3 regions of the Nonomuraea sp. NPDC052129 genome follow, and region 3 is predicted to be linked to each of the others. Evidence: predicted binding sites of a transcription regulator. Region 3 holds the regulator's gene; each other region holds the start of a gene.

Region 1 (3,273 bases), on a different contig from region 3:
TCGCGTCCTCGAGGCGGTGCTTCTTCTCCTTGAGCTCCACCTCGGTGGCGGCGCCGACGCGCAGCACGCACACGCCGCCGGCCAGCTTCGCAAGGCGCTCCTGCAGCTTCTCGCGGTCCCAGTCGGAGTCAGACTGCTCGATGGCAATCTTGATCTCCTTGACCCGGTCCTCGATCGCCTGCTGGTCGCCGCCGCCGTCGACGATGGTCGTGTTGTCCTTCGTCACGACGATGCGGCGGGCGTTGCCGAGCACCTCAAGGCCGACGTTCTCGAGCTTGAGGCCGACCTCCTCGCTCACGACCTGGCCACCGGTGAGGATGGCGATGTCCTGCAGCATGGCCTTGCGGCGGTCGCCGAAGCCCGGAGCCTTGACGGCGACCGAGGTGAACGTGCCGCGGATCTTGTTGGTGACCAGGACGGCCAGGGCTTCGCCCTCGACGTCCTCGGCGACCACGAGCAGCGGCTTCTTGGTCTGCGCGATCTGCTCGAGCAGCGGCAGGAAGTCGGAGATCGAGGAGATCTTGCCCTGGGTGAGCAGGATGTAGGCGTCTTCGAGGACGGCCTCCATGCGCTCGGGGTCGGTCACCATGTAGGCCGACAGGTAGCCCTTGTCGAACTGCATGCCCTCGGTGAACTCGAGCTCCATGCCCATGGCGTTGGACTCTTCGACGGTGAGAACACCGTCCTTGCCCACCTTGTCGAACGCCTCGGCGATCAGGTCGCCGATCTTGGCGTCCTGAGCGGAGATGGTCGCGACGTTCGCGATCTCCTTCTTGTCCTCGACCGGGCGCGCGCTGGCCAGCAGCTTGTCGCTGATCGCCTTGGCGGCCTTGTCGATGCCGCGCTTCAGCGACAGCGGCGAGGCGCCGGCGGCCACGTTGCGCAGGCCCTCGCGGACCATCGCCTGAGCCAGGACGGTCGCGGTGGTGGTGCCGTCACCAGCGACGTCGTTGGTCTTGGTGGCGACTTCCTTGGCGAGCTGGGCGCCGAGGTTCTCGTAGCGCTCCTCCAGCTCGATCTCACGAGCGATGGTCACGCCGTCGTTCGTGATCGTCGGAGCACCGAACTTCTTGTCGATGACGACGTTGCGGCCACGGGGGCCGAGGGTTACCTTCACGGCGTCCGCGAGGGCGTTGACGCCACGCTCAAGCGCGCGGCGTGCGTCCTCGTCGAACGCTAGGATCTTCGCCATGCTGAAAGTCCTCTCCTAGCGTCGAAAGCCCCGGCCGCACGCGCTCAGAGGAGACGCGCGCCCGGGGCCTGACGCATCCGGCTTACTTCTCGATGATCGCGAGAACGTCGCGGGCGGAGAGCACGAGGTACTCCTCGCCGCCGTACTTGACCTCAGTGCCGCCGTACTTGCTGTAGAGGACGATGTCGCCCTCAGCGACGTCGAGCGGAATACGCTTGTCGCCGTCCTCATCCCAGTTGCCCGGGCCCACCGCGAGGACCTTGCCCTCTTGCGGCTTCTCCTTGGCGGTGTCAGGAATGACCAGGCCGGAAGCGGTCGTCTGCTCGGCCTCAAGCGGCTGAACCACGATGCGGTCGCCGAGCGGCTTAACGGGAACCTTGGTGGCGGTCGTCACGATCGGACCTCCCCTTCAGATTTGAATGATCTAGAAGAGGCGACCAGCGGGGCCTGCCGTCGCGGGTGTCAGACCTGCCTCGTCGCACGTTGGCACTCTCAAGGGGAGAGTGCCAACAGGAAACATATGCAAGAGGGGCTTGACAGTCAACACGAACGCGTCTGCTCAGAGCGATAAGGCCCAAGAGCTTGCCCAAGGTTGAGGGTAATTGGGGTGACACGCACTGTTGGCGCAGGGCAGACGTGCCCGTCCACCTGCCACCGTACGCGCACACCGGCAGGCTGGAGTGCGGCGGGGAGACGCTAACGTCGGGTGACGTGGATCTCGACGCCTTCACCGAGTTGCTCACCCCGCGCGGGCAGCGCGCACTCGACGAGGCCGTCGAGGTGGTGGGCGCCGATCCGGTGATCGCGGCGACGAGGCTCCGCAGGTCGTACGACGCCGACCTCACTTCGGCCGCCCTCACCCAGGCGGCGCTGCGCGAGCGCGCCAAGGCGAAGTTCGGCGCCGACGCGGCCCACATGTACTTCACTCCGCACGGTCTGGAGCAGGCCACCCGAGCCGAGGTCGGCGCCCACCGGGCTCACCGCCTGGCCGGACCCGCCGGCGGGACGCGGGTCGTGGACGTCTGCTGCGGCATCGGCGGCGACTTCCTCGCCCTGGCCCGCGCCGGTTGCGTCGTGGACGCCGTGGACCTCGACCCGCTGACCGTCGCCGTCGCCCGAGCCAACGCGGAGGCGCTCGGGCTCGCGGATCGGGTCACCGTACGCCAGGCGGACGCCGCGACGGTCTCGCCGGAGGACTACGACTGGCTGTTCGCCGACCCCGCCCGCCGGACGAGCCGGGGCAGGACGTTCGACCCCATGGCCTACTCGCCGCCGTGGCCGGTCGTGCTCGACCTGGTCGCCAGGGCTCGGCGGGCCTGCTTGAAGGTGGCTCCGGGCATCCCGTACGAGTTCATCCCGGGCGAAGCCGAAGCCGAGTGGGTGTCGTACAAGGGCGAGGTGAAGGAGGCAGCCCTCTGGACCGGCCCCACCGAGAGGCCGGCGCAAGCCGAAGAGCCGACGCGAGCCGAGGGGCCGGTGCGAGGCGAGGGGCCGGTGCGAGGCGAGGGGCCGGTGCGAGGCGAGGGGCCGGTGCGAGGCGAGGGGCCGGTGCGAGGCGAGGGGCCGGTGCGGCGGGCGACGTTGCTGCCCGGCGGCGAGACGCTCGTCGCCCGCGGGGCCGAGGCGCCGACCGGCCCCGTCGGTCGCTTCGTGTACGAACCCGACGGGGCCGCGATCCGCGCGCACCTCGTCGGGGAGGTCGCCGAGATGGTCGGCGGCCGTCTCCCCGACCCGATGATCGCCTACATCACCGGCGACGAACCGCTGGACACCCCATGGGCCGCGCGTTACACGGTGGAAGAAGTGCTGCCTTTCTCTCTGAAGCGCCTCCGCGCCACCCTTCGCGAGCGGCAAGTCGGAAATGTCGTCATCAAGAAGCGAGCCTCGGCGGTCGACATCGAACGGCTCAGAAATGACCTGCGACTTTCGGGTGACAAATCTGCGGTAATCATACTTACCCGCATCATGGATAAGCCTTCCGTCCTGATTTGCCACCCATCTCCACCTGCACAAATGGCAAACTAGGGCATTATCGGGCCAACCCCGATCTTTTACTTCGCTCCTGACGGATCTTGATCGAG
Region 2 (3,273 bases), on a different contig from region 3:
CCCTCCGTCAGGTAGACGACCTGCCGGTCGGGGTCGCAGGCGGCGGCCTCGTGCTTGAACCGGCCCATGGCCAGGCGGGGGCGCCCGGCCCGCATGCCGTACGGGTCGCACTCGAACACCCGGCCGCGGTCACCGAGCTCGCAGGAGAGCCAGCTGTGCCACGGCGTCGCACCGCCCGCGCGGTTGCGGTCGGTGCCGGACAGGATGCGGTAGGCGTCGGCGATCGAACCGTCGGCGCGGAACCGGAGCGCGGACGCGCCGCCGAGCAGCGGCAGCTCGGAGTTGGACACGTAGATCCAGCCGGTGCCGTCAGGGAAGCACGCGCCGCCGTCGGGTGCCGCGTGCCACGTCAGCCCGGCCACCTTCTGGCCCGAGCGGGCCACGACCCGGCCGCTGAACCCCCCGGGCAGCGCCAGATCGTCGCCGCCTGGCGGCTCCAGCGGGCCGTAGGGGCTCATCCCGCCCTGCCAGAGCGGGCCCGTGCGGAGGAGAGTCTTGCTGGACATCGTGAGGCCTCCCTCTAGGTGCCACGCTAGTCGACCCCGCCGACATGAATGACAGGGAGGCCCGAGATCAAACTCTGCGCGAAATCTCTGGCCGTCAGGTGAGCGCGACGATGCGCCGGCCGCCCGGGAGCGCGGGCAGTGGCGGTGTCAGCGCTGGGCCTGGAACATCCAGTGCTGCTTGTCGATGTCCTGAGCCACCGCGATGAGCAGGTCCTGGCTGACCGGGTCGGGCTCATCAGTCGCGGCGACACGCTCACGCATCCGCTTGCCGACGGCCTCCAGGATGTCGGTCATCGTCGCCACGACCTTGCCGTCCTCGATCCAGCCGTTCTCCGGCTGCGAGAGCTTGGTGGACTTGGCGATGGTGGCCGCGCGGCCGTCCGGGTTGATGCTCAGGGCGACGGCGCGTTCGGCGATGGTGTCCGCGTGCTCACGGGCCAGGGCGGTGACCTCGTCGAGCTGGAGGTGGATCTGCCGGAAGTGCGGGCCGGTCAGGTTCCAGTGCATCTGCTTGGCCAGCAGTGAGAGATCGAGGAGATCGACCAGGGCTCCTTGAAGGGCCGTCGCGACCGTCTTCTTCGCATCGCCCGAGAGCGGACCGGTGATCGTAGCCATGATGTGTTCCTCCCCGTGGTTCGACATCAGGGTCTCTTTGCGACCCACCCCCTTTGCCCGCTTTCCCTTGGTTGACACTGCAATAGTGACAGTGTAATTGTGAAGGTATGAGCGAGACCTGGACCATCCGTGAGCTGGCGGAGCGCGCCGCCGACGCGTTGCGCGCGCACGCCCAGCCGCACGCGCAGCCGCTCAACGGCCGGGTCCGCGACGTGCCCGGCGAACGGTTGATCAGGTGGTACACCACGATCGGCCTCGTCGACCCGCCACTGACCAGGCGTGGCCGGATCGCCCAGTACGGCCGGCGGCATCTGCTGCAGCTCGTGGCCATCAAGCGGCTGCAGGCGGCCGGGCGGTCGATCGCGGAGATCCAGACCGCCCTGACCGGCGCCACGGACACGACCTTGGAGCGGACCGCCCACCCCGGCTGGTCGCCCCTGGACGAGGACGTCGCGGCGACGGCGGCCGTTCTGGACGCCACGACGACCGGGACGACGGCGCCCCAGGGCGAGGCGGCTCAGGATGAGGCGGGCATTGCGGAGAGTGAGACGGGCCTTGCGGAGGGCGAGACACCTGAGGCGGCGGCCCTCCCCGACGGCTCGGCGACTCGGTCCGGGAGCCCGCGCGGACGGTTCTGGGCCGCGCGCCCCGCCGATACTCCTCCGCCCGACGGTGCGGGCCGACCCGCACCCCTCCCCCGGCCCAGGGGGCACGGGGCGCTGGTGCGTGGGATCAGGCTGGCCGACGGAGTGACGCTCGTGCTCGACGGCGCCGGCCGTACCCCGGCTGAAGACGACATCCAGGCGGTACTCACCGCGGCGGCACCGCTGCTGGCGCTGCTCGAAGAGAGGAAGCTAGCATGAAGATCACTTCGCTCGAGCCCACCCGGTGCCTGCCGGTGCCGGACGCCGGGTTCGGCGCGCTGCGGACCGCGCGCGGGAACCTGCCTCTGGAGAGCGTCGACGTGTCCGCCGACATCTCCGGCCTGATGGCCGAGGTCGAGGTGACGCAGGGCTTCCGCAACCCGTACGACGTCACGCTGGAGGCCACCTACGTCTTCCCGCTGCCTGACAGGGCGGCGGTGACGGGGTTCAGGATGGAGGCCGACGACCGGGTGATCGACGGCGTGCTCAAGGAGCGCGGCCAGGCCAGGGCCGACTACGACCAGGCGCTGCGCGAGGGGAAGCGGGCCGCGATCGCCGAGGAGGACCGGCCCGACGTGTTCACGATCACGGTGGGCAACCTGCTGCCGGGCGAGCGGGTGACGGTCCGGCTCACCCTGAGCCAGCCGCTGCCGTACGAGGACGGCGCGGCCACGTTCCGCTTCCCGCTGGTCGTCGCCCCCCGCTACATTCCGGGCACGCCGCTCGACGGCCCCGGCGCCGGCGACGGCACCGCGCCCGACACCGACGCCGTCCCCGACGCCTCGCGCATCACGCCGCCGGTGCTCCTGCCCGGCTTCCCCGATCCGGTACGCCTGTCGCTGACGGCCACGATCGACCCCGCCGGGCTGGACCTGCGGGAGCTGGCCTCCAGCCTGCACGTGGTCGAGGAGGAGGGTCATACCGAAGAAGAGGGTCATACGGTACGACTGCGGCCGGGCGAGCGGCTGGACCGCGACTTCATCCTGCGGCTGTCGTTCGAGGCCTCGACCGCGTTGCAGCTCGACGGCCGGGGCGCGTTCTCGCTGACCGTGCTGCCCCCTGCGCTGGAGTCGCCACGCACGCCGCGCGACCTCGTCCTGCTGCTGGACAGGTCTGGCAGCATGGGCGGCTGGAAGATGGTCGCCGCGCGCCGGGCCGCGGCGCGGATCGTCGACACGCTGACGGAGCAGGACCGGTTCGCGGTGCTGACGTTCGACTCGGTGGTGGAGGAGGCGTTCGAGGGGCTCGTGACGGCCTCGGACCGCAACCGCTACCGCGCGGTCGAACATCTCGCGCGCGTGGACGCCCGCGGCGGCACCGAACTGCTGGAGCCGCTGCGCCGGGCGATCTCCCTGCTCCACGACCAGGACGGGCGCGAACGCGTCCTGGTGCTGGTCACCGACGGACAGGTGGGCCACGAGGACCAGATCCTGGAGCAGACCGGCGGCGCGCTGTCGGCCATGCGGGTGCACACCGTCGGCATCGACCGGGCGGTGAACGCCGGGTTC
Region 3 (3,273 bases):
TGTGGCTGGACGAGTCGCCGCCACACGGCATCACCGCCCGGGTGGCCCTCCCGGGCGAACTCCTGGTGCCCTCACGGGTCACCGGCCGCTGAACGTATCCCGTTCAGCGGCCGTTGAACGCGTCCCGCAGCCGCGAGAAGAACCCCTGCTGCCCGGGGGCGAACTTCCCGGGCGGCCGCTCCTCGCCACGCTGCTTGGCCAGCTCGCGCAGCAGCTCCTCCTGCGCCGGGTCGAGCCGCAGCGGGGTCTCCACATTGACGTGGATGAGCAGGTCGCCGCGGCCCGTCTCGTTGAGCCGCTGCACACCCCTGCCGTACATCGTGATGACCTGGCCCGACTGCGTGCCCGGCCGCACGTCGACCTCCTCGGAGCCGTCGAGCGTCTCCACGGCGAGGTTGGTGCCGAGCGCGGCGGCCGTCATCGGGATCTGGACCGTGCAGTGCAGGTCGTCGCCGCGCCGCTCGAAGATCTCGTGCGGGCGCTCGACGATCTCCAGGAAGAGGTCTCCGGGCGGGCCGCCGCCGGGGCCGATCTCGCCCTCGCCGGCGAGCTGGATGTGCGTGCCGTCCTCGACGCCCGCGGGGATGCGGACCTTGATCGTACGGCGGGTGCGCACGCGGCCGTCACCCGAGCACTCCTGGCACGGGTGGCGGATGATCGTCCCGAAGCCGCCGCACTGGGGACACGGCCTGGAGGTCATGACCTGACCCAGGAACGACCGGGTGACCTGGGAGATCTCGCCGCGCCCGTTGCACATGTCACAGGTGTCGGGGTGGGTGCCGGACGCGGCGCCCGCGCCCTGGCAGACCTCGCAGAGCACGGCCGTGTCAACGACCAGCTCGCGGGTGGTGCCGAAGGCGGTCTCGCTCAGGTCGAGCTCCACGCGGATGGTCGCGTTGCGCCCTCTCCTGGCCCGCGAACGGGGCCCGCGCGCGCCCCCGGCCGTGCCGAAGAAGGCGTCCATGATGTCGCTGAACGGGAAGCCCGCGCCGAAGCCGGCCGCTCCCTGACCCGCGCCGGCGCCGCCGAAGGGGTCGCCGCCCAGGTCGTACATCTGACGCTTGTTGGTGTCGGACAGCACCTCGTAGGCCTGCGTGATCTCCTTGAACCGCTCCTGGGTCGCGGGGTCCGGATTGACGTCGGGATGGAGTTCGCGGGCAAGCCTGCGGTAGGCCTTCTTGATCTCTTCCTGACTGGCGTCACGGCGCACCCCGAGGGTGGCGTAGTAGTCGCTGTTTGCCACTTATCGACCTCTTATGATGCAGCCAGGATTTGGCTGACGTAGCGTGCCACCGCGCGCACGGCGCCCATCGTCACGGGATAGTCCATCCTCGTGGGGCCTAGCACGCCTAGCCGAGCCAGTTCGTTGTCGCCAGAACCGTACCCGGTTGCGACGATCGACGTGCCACGGAGGAACGGGTTCTCCGAGCCGATGCGCACGGTGAGCGTGGACGGGGTGTCTGTGGAAGTCTCGCCGAGCAGCCGCATGAGCACGACCTGCTCCTCCAGTGCTTCGAGCACGTCGCGCAGCCCGGTCGAGAAGTCGGCCCCGGCGAGGTTGGCCGCACCGGCGAACACGATCTTCTCATCATGGCGCTCGACCAGCGTCTCGAGGAGCACCGACAGGATAGTGGCCACCACGGGACGGTCTTCGACGGGCAGCCGCTCCGGCAGGTCGGCGACCTGATCGGGGACGTTGAGCAGGCCGCAGCCGTCGAGGGAGGCGTTGAGCACCGCGCGCAGGTGCGCGATGCGGGTGTCCTCCACCGCTTCGGGCAGCTCGACCACCCGCTGCTCGACGCGGCCCGTGTTGGTGATCAGCACGAGCATGATCCGCCGGTCGTGCAGGGGCACGAGCTCGACGTGCCTGACCGTCGAGCGGGTCAGCGTCGGGTATTGCACGACCGCGACCTGCCGGGTGAGCTGCGCGAGCAGCCGCACTGTGCGGGTGACCACGTCGTCGAGGTCGACCGCGCCGGCGAGGAACGTCTCGATCGCCCGGCGCTCCGCCCCGGACAGCGGCTTGACCTGCGAGAGCCGGTCGACGAACAGGCGATAGCCCTTGTCCGTCGGCACACGGCCCGCGCTGGTGTGCGGCTGGGTGATGTAGCCCTCCTCCTCCAGGGCGGCCATGTCGTTCCTGACCGTCGCTGGGGAGACCTTCAGGTTGTGGCGTTCGGCGAGCGCCCTGGAGCCCACCGGCTCGTTGGTGGACACGTAGTCTTCGACAATGGCGCGGAGCACCGCCAGCTTCCTATCGTCGAGCACGCGCTCACCTCCTACCTCTGCCTTTCAGGAAACGACAGGTCTAGCACTCTGTGTTCCCGAGTGCCAAGTGTACGGCTCCCGCCCACAAGGTGCGATAACACCGGAGCTAGCGAGTGGCCGCCCATAGGGCGCACACTGGCCGATATGACCGATGACTCCCAGCCCCCCGCCTACGGTCCGCCGCCGGGACAGGGTCCGTACCAGGGGCAACCTCCCCAGTACGGCCCGCCGCCGCCCCAATATGGTCCGCCGCAATACGGCCAGCAGCACTACCAGCCCGGCCCTTACGGGCAGCAGCAGCCGTACCAGCCCGGACCTTACGGCACGCCGCAGCGGTTCGGCCCTCAGGTTGACCCGAAGTTGATCAGACCGCGGTTGCGGTGGATCGCGGTCGCCTGGGGCCTGGCGCTGCTCGCCGGCCTGGTCGGGGTGGGAGTGTTCGTGAGCGGCATCCTGAACACGGTGGGCGCGGTGGCCCCGTCCAAGACGTTCACGGCGGGCCAGAGCGTCACCGTGCCGCTGGACCCGGCGGACAAGCCGGTGGTGTACCTCGCCAGTGAGAGCCAGGTCCACTACATGTGCCGGATCGACGGCGGTCCTGGCGAGGCCAAGCTCGCCAGGACGTCCGGCACCGAGCGGGTCACCGTCAACGGCACGCAGTGGAATCTCATACTCGTGGTCAACGCGCCGGTCAAGGGCGAATACCAGTTCACCTGCACGACCCAGGAGCCGACGAACGTGCGCTTCGGCGTCGGCCGCGACTTCGCCGCCGCAGGCGCCGCGGGCGGGCTGGTGGGCGGTGTGGCGGCGCTGCTGGTGATCCCGGGTCTGGGCGTACTTGCCGCAGTCATCACGACGATCATGGTGGTCACCCGGCGCAGCTCTCATCGCAAGCGCCTTGCGGCGGGCGGGTGATTTGCTACGGTCCCCGTGTGTACGACGGCGATGTTCTAGCGGGAAATTGGCGGCGGCCGGGCAAGGGCAAGATCCCACAGGTGCCCGCCG

The links. Region 3 encodes HrcA, which represses chaperone genes, less so after heat shock. Its sites were predicted from a motif close to TTGGCACTCTCNNNNNGAGAGTGCCAA; they were not measured.
Region 1: the regulator HrcA is predicted to act here: its motif matches at 1,676-1,702, upstream of groES (co-chaperone GroES).
Region 2: the regulator HrcA is predicted to act here: its motif matches at 1,193-1,219, upstream of AB0L53_RS02900 (DNA starvation/stationary phase protection protein).

What each region holds. Positions count from the first base shown of each region.
Region 1 is NZ_JBFAVX010000004.1:455,509-458,781, forward strand. It holds gene groL (chaperonin GroEL) at 1-1,192, opposite strand, end outside; gene groES (co-chaperone GroES) at 1,275-1,589, opposite strand; gene AB0L53_RS13440 (class I SAM-dependent methyltransferase) at 1,904-3,217, shown strand.
Region 2 is NZ_JBFAVX010000001.1:632,750-636,022, forward strand. It holds gene AB0L53_RS02895 (alkaline phosphatase PhoX) at 1-506, opposite strand, end outside; gene AB0L53_RS02900 (DNA starvation/stationary phase protection protein) at 654-1,121, opposite strand; gene AB0L53_RS02905 (helix-turn-helix domain-containing protein) at 1,229-1,984, shown strand; gene AB0L53_RS02910 (VIT domain-containing protein) at 1,981-3,273, shown strand, end outside.
Region 3 is NZ_JBFAVX010000026.1:1,221-4,493, forward strand. It holds gene AB0L53_RS40380 (ATP-binding protein) at 1-92, shown strand, start outside; gene dnaJ (molecular chaperone DnaJ) at 104-1,243, opposite strand; gene hrcA (heat-inducible transcriptional repressor HrcA) at 1,255-2,268, opposite strand; gene AB0L53_RS40395 (hypothetical protein) at 2,413-3,183, shown strand; gene AB0L53_RS40400 (DUF3097 domain-containing protein) at 3,201-3,273, shown strand, end outside.